DNA from 2 places in the Aerococcus sp. Group 1 genome. Region 2 is predicted to be linked to the other one. Evidence: riboswitches for the same ligand, from Rfam matches in the RefSeq annotation. Region 2 holds a riboswitch; the other holds the start of a gene.
The links. A riboswitch is a leader RNA that binds a small molecule or an ion and turns the genes downstream of it on or off. The one in region 2 is predicted to bind FMN.
Positions count from the first base shown of each region.

Region 1 (5,779 bases), 840 kb from region 2:
TTCCATACATTTCAAATTATGAGAAAGTAGTTATGGGTTTATTATCTTATCTAGATGCCTATAAGTCTATGGATGACTTGATGGCAGAAATGAAGCGTATAAAAACAGGTAAACGTCAACTCTATTTATGGCGTGATGAAGAAACCGATAATATTGTCGGTATTATTGGTTTTGACCAAGATGAGGAAAAAGAATTAGTATTAGTACGTTATAGCTCAGTTAATCCTTCTTTCGACCAAAATGAGATTACCTATGCCATGCTGACTGCTTTAACCCAGGAATTTCCTATGTATACCATTAGCGGCTCACTAGCTATGTCTGATATCTTAAAAGGATGGGCCTTACATGAGCAACGTACCATGCCACATATCATTCATCACGATGAGGAAGGTTTATGAATAAAACTAAGCAAGAAAACACTGAAACTTCTAATGATGAATTACACATCGATCTAGCGGCTTTTGAGGGGCCGCTAGATTTGCTTTTGCATTTAATTAAGCAGATGGAAGTTGATATTTTTGACATTCCCATTGTTGATATCACCAACCAATATTTAGAAACAATTCACCGCCACCAAAAAAGGGACTTGGAACTAGCCAGTGACTATTTGATTATGGCGGCCAGTTTAATTGAAATTAAGACTAAATTACTCTTACCCAAAAAAGCTATGGAAAAAGAAGAGGAAGACGATCCACGAGCCGATTTGGTCCAACAATTACTAACCTATAAGCAATATAAGGCTGTCTCAGCTATCTTAGAAGAAAAACAAGCTGACCGGTCTTTGAGTTACTCTAAAGAGGCCAGTGACCTCTCGGATTTACAAGCCGTTGTACCCTTGCCTGAAAACGAAGTAAGCAGTGAAGACCTCTTATCGGCCTTTAAAAAAATGTTTTTACGCTTGAAGCAGGAACAACCACTAGAAAGAACTGTAAAAGGGGAAACTTTTACAATTGATGAGGCGATTACGAGTATCGAAGAAGCCTTGGACCAAGAGTCAGACCACTTGTCCTTTTTTATTTGCTGAGTTCGAATCAGCCTAACAGAGAGAAAGTGGTGACTTATTTTCTGGCTCTGTTACAATTAGTTAAACAAGGAAAATTACTTATCCAGCAGGATCAGATTGCTGCAGATATAAGCATACAAAAGAAGGATGATGGGGATTGACCATTGAGGGTGCTTGCGAAAGTTTATTATTTGTTGCTGGTGAGGAAGGCCTTAGCCTAGAGGAACTAGCTAATCTTTTAGATCTTTCTAAAGAAAAGGTCCAGTATAGTTTATGGAACTTAGACAAAAAATTAAAAACTGATAGTCAGCGGGGGCTAGAATTAGTATGTCTAGGGGGGCGCTATCAATTACTGACTCAAAAGATCTATGCTGACTTAATCCAAAAATATGCAGTCAGTCCCTTTGCTTTGAAGCTGTCCCAACAAGCCTTGGAAACCTTGGCAGTGATTGCCTACCAAGGCCCAATTACCCGATTAGAAATTGATGAAATCAGGGGAGTTCAATCGCAAGCTATGATTAAACGCCTCTTATTGCATGACTTGATTGAAGAAGTAGGGCGAAAAGAAGGTCCTGGGCGTCCGATTCTTTACCAAGTAACTAATTATTTTTATCAATATTTTGGATTGAATTCAATAGCTGACCTCCCTGATATATCATCGCTTTTACCTGAAGATGAGGAAGATAAGGGCTTATTTGATGAAGAAGGAGATAAATAATGGAAAGATTACAAAAGGTCATTGCCCATGCTGGTGTGGCTTCGAGACGCGATGCCGAAAAATTAATCCTTGCTGGCCGGGTGCGGGTCAACGGCCAGGTGGTTACTGAACTCGGCACTAAGGTCACCAAGAAGGACCTCGTTGAAGTTGACCAGGTGCCTATATATAAAGAAGAACCCGTTTACTACTTATTTAATAAGCCGGATGGGGTCATTTCTTCTGTTGCTGATGATAAGGGCAGAAAAGTAGTGGTTGATTATTTTAAAGAGATCCCCCAACGTATTTATCCTATCGGGCGCTTAGATTATCATACGACCGGAGTCTTACTTTTAACCAATGATGGGGAATTTGCCAATTTATTAATGCATCCTCGTTACGAAATTGATAAGGTCTACGTGGCTAAGGTAAAGGGCTATCCTAGCCCTGATGCTCTTAAGCGCTTAGAAGAAGGTCTAGTGATAGACGGGCAGAAAACCGCTAAGGCTAGGGCACGCATTCGGAAAAATAAGGCTGCTAAGGAAAATGCAACCGTTGAGTTGACAATTCATGAAGGACGTAATCGTCAAGTCCGTAAGATGCTTGAAGCAGTTGGCCATCCCGTAAAACGTTTGAACCGCGAACGCTATGGCTTTTTAACGACTGAAGGTCTAGGAGTGGGTGAATACCGGCCATTATTAAAAGCTGAAGTTGAGCGTTTAAAACAATATGCCTTACAAAAATAAAACGCTTGCATTTCTCCTATAATAGGGTTATAATTTATCTGTAAAATTAAATAAATGAAATCTTCGGGGCAGGGTTAGATTCCCGATCGGCGGTGATAGTCCGCGAATCAGTGAGCTGATAGAACTAGTGAAATTCTAGTACCGACTGTAAAGTCAGAATGGGAGAAGATAGTAAATACTTACTAATTAATTCTTTTCATTGAAGACTTTCGGTGAAAGGAATTTTTTATTTTCAAGAAATAACAATTAACCCTGACTGAGAAGAAGAAAGGGGAAATTGTTATGAAAACAAGTACACGTCAGTTAATTGTTACCGCAGTTATGGGGGCTATTGCCTTTATCCTTATGATGTTTTCTTTTCCGATATTGCCTGCTATACCTTTCTTAAAGGTCGATTTTTCTGATGTACCGATCCTATTCACCACCTTTTTGTTTGGTCCATGGAGTGGTGCAGGGGCTGCTTTTGTACGGAACTTTTTACACTATATGCAAACAGGTGGCAATGCAGGTTACCCAATCGGAGATATGGCTTCTTTCATAGCTACTCTTTCTTATTGCTTGCCAATTTACTATATTTTACGTAATTATGATCTTCGTTTGAGCAAACAAGTTGAAACGGCTAAGTACTATGTCAAAGTCTGCTTTGCTTTTGCAATCGGTAGCGTATTAATGACGTTTGTCCTTTCTTTGGCTAACTACTATGTCATTACTCCCTTCTATATGGCTGTGATGAATTTCGAAATTCCTAACATGCAGGAATATATTCTTTATGGCATAGTTCCCTTTAATTTACTCAAGGGTCTGATTATTTCGATAGCTAACTTTATTGTTTTATCGGCTGCCTTACCTGTGGCTAAGCGGCGTTTAGTTTAGTTCAGGGCAATTATTATTCGCTAGGTAAATCCCTTGCCATTGAAATAAAAAAGACACCAGCTTAATGAGAAGCTAATACTTGCTTAACTTCTTAAGCTGGTGTTTTTATATGTTTCGTGTTGTGAAGATGGCATTCTTCTTCCTGGACTTTAGGAAAATTTGAGTTGGTTAATCATTTGGTAAATCCAACCTAAATCTTCAGTCGTTAGATCATCCTTTATTGTATGAATGGTTATGACCTTAAGATTAAATAAGGGGTAGGTGGTTAATAAAATATCAATCCTTGAATGGTCTAGGTCTTCCATAAAGTAAGTATCTGTGATGGGGGTGACCTCAATTAATGAGCCAAAAAACAGGTGGAGTTTTCCACAGATTTCTCCAGTGCTGTAAGAACGACCGGTATAAACCGCGATATTTAGGCGTTTATAGTCCTTATAAAAATGATTGATTGTTAAGGGATAAAATGAATAGACATAAGAAAACATAATAGCCGTACGTTTGGCCATTAGCCCTTTACTGAAATAGGATTGAAAACTTTCTAGAATTGGCTGTAGACGGGCGTTAAAGCCGGGAAGGATGAGTTCCCATTTTTCCTTTAAATTACTGATTTCTAAAGCAGTCAACTGCATCTTAGAATAATTTTCATTTTCCTTTACATCGAGCTTATCCTGGCAGCAATTATAGAGTAATAAAAGCAACAGATCCTTCTTATCTTGGTCTAAAGGACTTAATTGCTGGCTGGTCGTTAGTTGATCCAATTCTTTAAAGAAGTTAGCGATGGCTTGAGAATGATCATTTGAAGAACGAATTTCTTCCTTTAAAGCTTGGATAGATAAGTAGGTGGTGTGTGGTGCTAGACCGACTAAGAGTTGACGGACGGCTTCAGAATTGATGGATATTTTTAGGCGATACTCGATATCAAAGATAGTAAATTGGGCTTTTGTGGCGGTTAAGGATTCTTGTAGGCTCGATAGGTCCCTTGGTAAGTAACCGTCTTGGACCAGGTCTTTATGCTTATAACGAATTAAATTGATGGCAAGAATAATGGGGAACAAGGGGTGACTACTATAAAGTCCTAGGCTAGGCATGGAGTGCCTTAAGTAGAGGGAGATTTTGTTAATATCCTGATGACTCACCTCATTAAAAGGCCATTGGGTTAACTGGTAACCAAATTCAAAAAATCGTAATAAAATTTCCTTACCTCACGTTCGGGACCCTCAATAGTAAAGGGGTTCATGGTGAGACTGAGACTTGGATAATAACTGGTAAAAAATTGGTTAATGGAATCAATGATGCGATAAAGAGTAGACCGACTAACGAATAACTTTTCGCACATATAAGAAATATAGTAAATTTTTTGACTGAAAATGGTTCGTATTAAAATGAAATAAATACTATTGCTAAAAAAGTAAGGATAAAATGCATTAAGCTGAGGCGGGGTAGAAGCAACTAATTTGATGTATTTATATTTCATTTCAAACTGTAGTTTGTCGGGAAAAATGAGAATGAGTTGCTTTAAGTCAGAAATTATTGTCTGTGATGAACAATTAAAATGGTTCTTTAATTCTTTGATGGCCACCATTTCTTGATCACTGCTAATGAGGTATTTGATAATATTTAAGCGCCGCTGGTCTAATTTACTCAGTAGCTTGGCCATTGTTTGGTCTGTTGATGTATCCATTTAAATATTACTCCCTTCTGTAAGAAAAATTAAAGACGACTTGGAAAATTATCCAGTCGTCCTTTTTGTTTTTAATCTCAATCATGTTGATAGTAAATGTCTTTTTAAATAGTGGTCTTGCTTTTTAGAAAAACAGTTATGATACACATGCAGTCTTGATGCGTAAAAACAAATAGTCTTATTACATTAAAACATAAGAATTTGATTTTTAATATACAATCCTTGGGATAGCTATCCCAAAAATTAAATAAAGGCTAAATTATTGAGATCAGACTTAGTAAGAATTACAAAGTCGTATTGATCAGTAATGGTGAGTTAAATAGATAAAATTAATAGGATTTATTTCGATTGGTCTTTCATCTGCCTCTTCTTTTTCCTTTTTCGTAGGTCTTCGCTATAATGAATGTGAAAATAGACAATGAGGGGTGAAAAGATGTTAGAACTCTTAGCTGAAGTCAAGAAAGGCACAGCAGACTTGAATCAAAATACACTTTATCAAATTCTTATTGGTAAACGCACACCCTCTAGCTTGTTTTACGCCTATAGTCACCAGCTCTTATTCTTATTTAACTTATGTCCTCAATTATCCAAGTTAAGCTGGGAAAAGTTAGGCCAGGTTGATCATGAGCCAGAGACTGATATGCAAACTTTATTGGCTGGTCTAAAATACCGGCAGGGGCTATTTCCAAAAGCTAACCACCAGGCTATACAGACTAGTCTACTCTTATTCTTTCAAGCTCTAGCTAATGCTAGCCATGGTGAAAAAAGCTACCAACCCCTTA
Region 1 is NC_015278.1:1,363,956-1,369,734, reverse strand. It holds gene HMPREF9243_RS06440 (hypothetical protein) at 33-398, shown strand; gene HMPREF9243_RS06435 (ScpA family protein) at 395-1,024, shown strand; gene HMPREF9243_RS11030 (hypothetical protein) at 1,051-1,164, shown strand; gene scpB (SMC-Scp complex subunit ScpB) at 1,161-1,721, shown strand; gene HMPREF9243_RS06425 (pseudouridine synthase) at 1,721-2,443, shown strand; FMN riboswitch at 2,499-2,617, shown strand; gene HMPREF9243_RS06420 (ECF transporter S component) at 2,726-3,316, shown strand; gene HMPREF9243_RS06415 (hypothetical protein) at 3,466-4,371, opposite strand; gene HMPREF9243_RS06410 (helix-turn-helix domain-containing protein) at 4,473-4,997, opposite strand; gene HMPREF9243_RS06405 (helix-turn-helix domain-containing protein) at 5,431-5,779, shown strand, end outside.
Region 1: linked by a shared signal. The riboswitch ahead of HMPREF9243_RS06420 (ECF transporter S component) and the one ahead of HMPREF9243_RS02535 (energy-coupling factor ABC transporter ATP-binding protein) in region 2 are both predicted to bind FMN.

Region 2 (5,779 bases):
TGTTTAATATTTTAAAACGATTGATGCATTTGGACTTACTTAAAGGTGCAAGTTTTCACGTTTTGAAAGGGGTAAACTACTAGATGATCGAAATTGAAAAGCCAAATATCGAAACCATTGAAACCAGCGAAGATAATAAGTTTGGTAAATTCGCTGTCGAACCACTAGAGAGAGGTTATGGGACGACTTTAGGTAATTCCCTTCGTCGTGTACTTTTATCCTCATTACCAGGGACAGCTGTTACATCGATAAAGATTGAAAATGTTTTACATGAATTTTCAACTATTCCAGGAGTACGTGAAGACGTTACCCAAATTGTTCTTAATATTAAGCAACTTGCGCTTAAATTATACGATGTCGATGAAAAGGACATTGAACTTGATATTACTGGACCAGCAGAAGTTACCGCTGCTGACATTACTGCTGACGCGGACTTCGATGTTTTGAATCCATATCTACATATTTGTTCTTTGGCTGAAGGTGCCAAGATCCATATGCTGATGCATGTTAAGAATGGACGTGGCTTCGTTCGAGCAGAAAATAATAAAACGGACGACATGCCAATTGGTGTCATTCCGGTCGATTCAATCTATACACCAATCAAGAAAGTAAACTACCAAGTAGAAAATACCCGGATTGGTGAAGTCAATGAGTACGATAAATTGACTTTCGATATTTGGACGGATGGAACGATTGCCCCTAAGGAAGCTTTAAGCTTAGCGGCTAAAGTCTTAACGGAACATCTTGCAATCTTTGTTAGCCTAACTGATGAAGCTCAAGAAGCTGAAATCATGGTTGAGAAAGAAGAAACACAAAAAGAAAAAATGCTCGAAATGACCATTGAGGAATTAGACTTATCGGTACGTTCCTACAACTGCTTGAAACGTGCAGGAATTAATACCGTTGAAGAATTGACTCAAAAGACTGAAGCAGAAATGATGAAGGTCCGCAACTTAGGACGTAAATCATTAGACGAAGTCAAAGGCAAACTCGACGCATTAGACTTATCTTTAAAAGATGATGACTAATATCTTTAAGAAGGAGGAATAGAAAGAATGAGTTACCGTAAATTAGGTCGTAGTAGCTCCCAACGTAAAGCCTTATTACGTGATTTAACTACTGACTTATTAATCAACGAACGCATTACCACGACTGAAACTCGCGCTAAAGAAATTCGTAAAACTGCTGAAAAAATGATTACCTTAGGTAAAAAAGGCGACCTGGCTTCTCGTCGTCGCGCAGCATCTTACTTACGTAATGAAGTGAGCGATGTTCGTGTGGAAGATGAAAAAATCGTTATTGAAACCGTTCTTCAAAAGTTATTCAATGACTTAGGTGAACGTTACGCTGACCGTCAAGGTGGTTACACCCGTATTTTAAAAACTGAACCACGTCGTGGCGACAACGCTCCAATGGCGATTATTGAATTAGTATAAAACTTTTGAGTGTTATGATGATGGAAAGGAAGAAGTCTTTCTTTCCGAGTCTAGCTCTTTCATCCCTAGGCAGAAGTCTAGGGATGAAAAAGTTTGTTTTTTATTGAGACATTTTATATGTCTTTTTTTTGCGCTTTTTTTAGTTTTCGATAGAGAATATTTGTTATAATAATAATGTTAATGAACATTCATAGAGAAGAGGTTTCCCCATGCGCCAAGAACGGCTCTATTTCCCTCAGCTAGATACCCTGAGGCTCTTTGCCATGCTTGCCATCATTTGCTATCATTTCTTCACCAATTCCTTGCCGGGTGGCTTTTTAGCGGTGGATATATTCTTAATCCTATCGGGTTATTTGGTGACCAGTCAGTTAGAACGGCGCTTAAGGGAGGGCAAGTCCTTCAGACTGGGCTGGCAATTTTTTAGGCGCTTAGGGAAGATGTTTTGGCCCTTGGTCTTTTTTATTATTCTCTTGCTAGCGCTCTTACTTCTTTTTCAAACTGAGCTGTTAACTAATATCCGACCAGTGGTCTTTTCCAGCTTGGCCTTTGTCAATAACTGGTATCAGATTGCCATCGGGTCTTCCTATTTTGCTGAATTTCTCCACCCCTCGCTTTTGACCCATCTCTGGTACTTGGGGGTCTACCTACAGTCGCTCTTGGTCTTTTATTTCATCTATGGCTTACTGAGACGGCGGCTGGTCAAACAGCATTTTACTTATTTCTTGATCGTCTTAGCCTTGATGTCAGTGGCCTGGATGGCTTTTCTCTTTACTCCGGGTCAAGACCCTAGCCGGGCCTACTATGGGACCGATAGTCGCTTATTTTCCTTTTTATTAGGGAGTATCGCTTTCTTAATGGGGGAAGAAATCATAGGCTTCTCAGATCGGCTACTTAAGTCGTCTTGGACGCCAGACTTAATTGCCCTAGTGACTGCTGGTATATTAGCAGTCTTGATGAAGTTCTTGACGGATTCTTCCATATGGACTTATTACGGGGGCATGTTGGTCTTTGACCTACTGGTAGTCTTATTGCTCTTGGCTATTGTCCAAGACCAGTCCTTTATTGGTAAAGCTCTTCGCTTTAAGCCCTTGGCCTTTATCGGACGGAAGAATTATTTCATCTATCTGACCTACTATCCCATCTATATTGTCTTTACTGCCCATGCCAGTCAACAAAACTGGTTTACCATGCAACCGTGGTTACAGGTCTTAGCTATCTTTGTGATTGGTCTACTCCTAGACGCCCTAATTAATCAGCGCTTAGTGACAATACCGATTTATTTACGGCCTAAAGGAGAGCCCCTCCGTTTAATTACCGGTTTTCGTCAAGTCCGGTCTAAGGAGACTCCCTGGTACCAAAAAGTCCTCTTTTGGGGCTTTACCCTGGTCCTAGGCCTGGCGCTCTTTGCCCTAGTGACAGCACCCAAGGGAGAAGTGGTGCTCAAGTCTGAGGCTGAAGCTCGGGAGGCCCGTGAAGCTATCGAACAAGCTAACCGGGAAAAGCATACCATTGCTAGTGATAGTGATGAAGATATTGAAAAATACCGGCAGTCGCTCAGCCAAGACCAACAGGCCATCGTGAGTGACTTCTCTAATGAGGTTCTCTACCAGGCTAACGGCCTCAGTTTTACCTTCTTAGGAGACTCCTTAACCATCGATGTCTCTAAGGGGATTACGGCCCTCTTCCCACGGTCAAATATCTGTGCCAAGGTGGGACTCCAAGTCTACCAAGCTGGTGAACTAATCGATAGCTTTAGTGCCGATAATGAGATTCAGGATAAAGTGGTGGTAGATTTAGGCGCCAATGGTGGCTTTACTTCCCAACAAATTAACCAATTACTGAAACGCTTTGAAGGAAAGAAGATTTACCTGGTCAATACCCATGTTAACCGACCTTGGCGCCAACAAGTCAACGAAGCCTTGAAGGCAACCGCTGATAGCAGGAAGAACTGTCAATTAATTGATTGGTCTGGTTACTATGATCAAAATGCCCAAGCCGATTGGCTCAGCCAAGATGGCATCCACTTCTCAAAAGCAGGGGTCAAGGCTTGGACAGACTATGTGGGTCGGGCACTAATTGAAGATAATAAGTGATAAATCAGTTGAAATATAGCACTGGTTCCGTTACACTAATAAGAGATTTACAGATATCTTCGGGGCAGGGAGCGTTTCCCGACCGGCGGTAAAAGTCCGCAAGCTATCAAGGGATTGATAGGAATGAACTAGTGTAATTCTAGTACCGACAGTAAAGTCTGATAGGAGAAGAGTGAATACGATAACTATAGCCCCTCCGTTAATTAGAACGGAGGGTTTTATTTTAGAAATGGGGAGACAATTTGGAGTCGATCATCTCTGTCAAAGATGTTAGCTTTCGCTATGATAAGGAAGAAGACAAACAAACCATCAAACAGGTTTCTTTTGATATCTTTGACCAAGAATGGGTAGCTATTATCGGTCATAATGGCTCAGGGAAATCTACCATGGCCAAACTAATTGATGGGCTATTAGAAGCGGAATCCGGCCAGATTACCGTGGCGGGTTTAACGCTTAATGAAGCCAATGTCTGGACGATCCGGCAAAATATCGGCCTGGTTTTTCAAAATCCTGACAACCAATTCGTTGGAGCCACGGTTGAAGACGATGTGGCTTTTGGCTTAGAGAATGCTGGGGTACCACACGATGAAATGGTCGAGCGGGTCAATTGGGCCTTAGACGAGGTCGGCATGTCGGCTTATCGACAATATGAACCCAGTAACTTATCCGGAGGGCAAAAACAACGGGTAGCCATTGCAGGCATTATTGCTCTCCAGCCCCGGGTGATTATTTTGGATGAAGCCACCTCCATGTTGGATCCAGAAGGGCGCGAAGAAGTGATGGAGGTTATCCGCCGTCTAAAGAAAAAGAGCCAGCTCACCGTCCTATCCATTACCCATGATTTAAGTGAAGCGGCCAGTGCCGACCGGATTTTGGTTTTTCGTCAGGGAGAAATCGTTAATGAGGGCAAACCGGCAGAAATATTTTCTTATGGGGATAAGTTGATCGATATGGGACTGGGCGTGCCCTTTAGTGTGCAATTAAAAAATGCCCTAGCCCAACGTGGTTTTTCATTTGAAAAAGATTATTATACTGAAGAAGGGATGGTGGATTGGTTATGCAAATTGAATTCCAAGGCGTAAGTTATGCTTATGGGGCGGGCACTCCCTTTGAAACCTTGTCTTTGCATGATGTGAATTTAACCATTCCCGACCAAAGTTTTACCGCCTTTATTGGCCATACCGGTAGTGGGAAATCAACCGCCATCAAACACCTTAACGGCCTCTTGAAGCCTACTCAAGGAACCGTTCAAATTGGGCCAGACCAGTTGACCAAGAACTCTAAAGGAGAAGTCCTACGGCGGATTCGTAGTCAAGTAGGGATTGTCTTTCAGTTTCCTGAGTCGCAACTCTTTGAAGAGTCCGTCCTTAAAGATGTTATGTTTGGCCCCTTAAACTACGGAGCCAGTGAGGAAGAAGCCCGTCAAAAAGCCATTGAAGCCCTGGACCTGGTTGGTTTGCCAAGTGAGTTATATGACCAATCGCCCTTCGACTTATCAGGCGGGCAAATGCGCCGGGTAGCCATTGCTGGAATCCTTGCCATGGAACCCCAGGTCTTAGTCTTGGACGAACCCACGGCTGGCTTGGATCCAAAAGGTCACCGGGACATGATGGCCATGTTCTACCGACTCTATAAGGAACGCCAGTTAACGGTGGTTTTAGTGACTCATCAAATGAATGATGCTGCCCAATATGCCAATCATATTGTCGTGATGAATCGAGGAACGGTAGTCCGTCAAGGGCCCACAGCGGAAATCTTTTCTGATGCTGACTGGCTGAGGGACCATAGCCTATCCTTACCTGACAGTTTAGCCTTCAAGGCGGTTTTAGCTGACCGAGCAGGGGTTCAACTCCAAGACAATCCGCTAACCGTTGACCAACTCGCGAATAGTATTCTTAACTATTTTGAACTAGGGGAGGTTCAAGATGAAGAATAAATTTATTATGGGACGTTATTTGAACGGCGATTCCCTGGTCCACCGAATGGATCCACGGGCCAAATTGATCATTATGTTCATTTTACTGATCTTTATCTTCTTCGCCAATAATGGCCTGACTTATGGAATCTTAGGCCTCTTAGTGGTGGCTTTTGTCTGGCTGACCGGAATTTCTTTGAAAATTTTTCTCAAAGGGTTAAAGCCCATGATCCTATTGATCCTAATTACGGTGGCCTTGCAGTTATTCTTTACCCGGACAGGGGAAGTTTACTGGCAATGGGGCTTTTTAGCCATCACTGATGAAGGTTTATGGA
Region 2 is NC_015278.1:525,125-530,903, forward strand. It holds gene rpsK (30S ribosomal protein S11) at 1-7, shown strand, start outside; gene HMPREF9243_RS02520 (DNA-directed RNA polymerase subunit alpha) at 84-1,028, shown strand; gene rplQ (50S ribosomal protein L17) at 1,056-1,436, shown strand; gene HMPREF9243_RS02530 (acyltransferase family protein) at 1,646-3,529, shown strand; FMN riboswitch at 3,581-3,706, shown strand; gene HMPREF9243_RS02535 (energy-coupling factor ABC transporter ATP-binding protein) at 3,772-4,611, shown strand; gene HMPREF9243_RS02540 (energy-coupling factor ABC transporter ATP-binding protein) at 4,587-5,465, shown strand; gene HMPREF9243_RS02545 (energy-coupling factor transporter transmembrane protein EcfT) at 5,455-5,779, shown strand, end outside.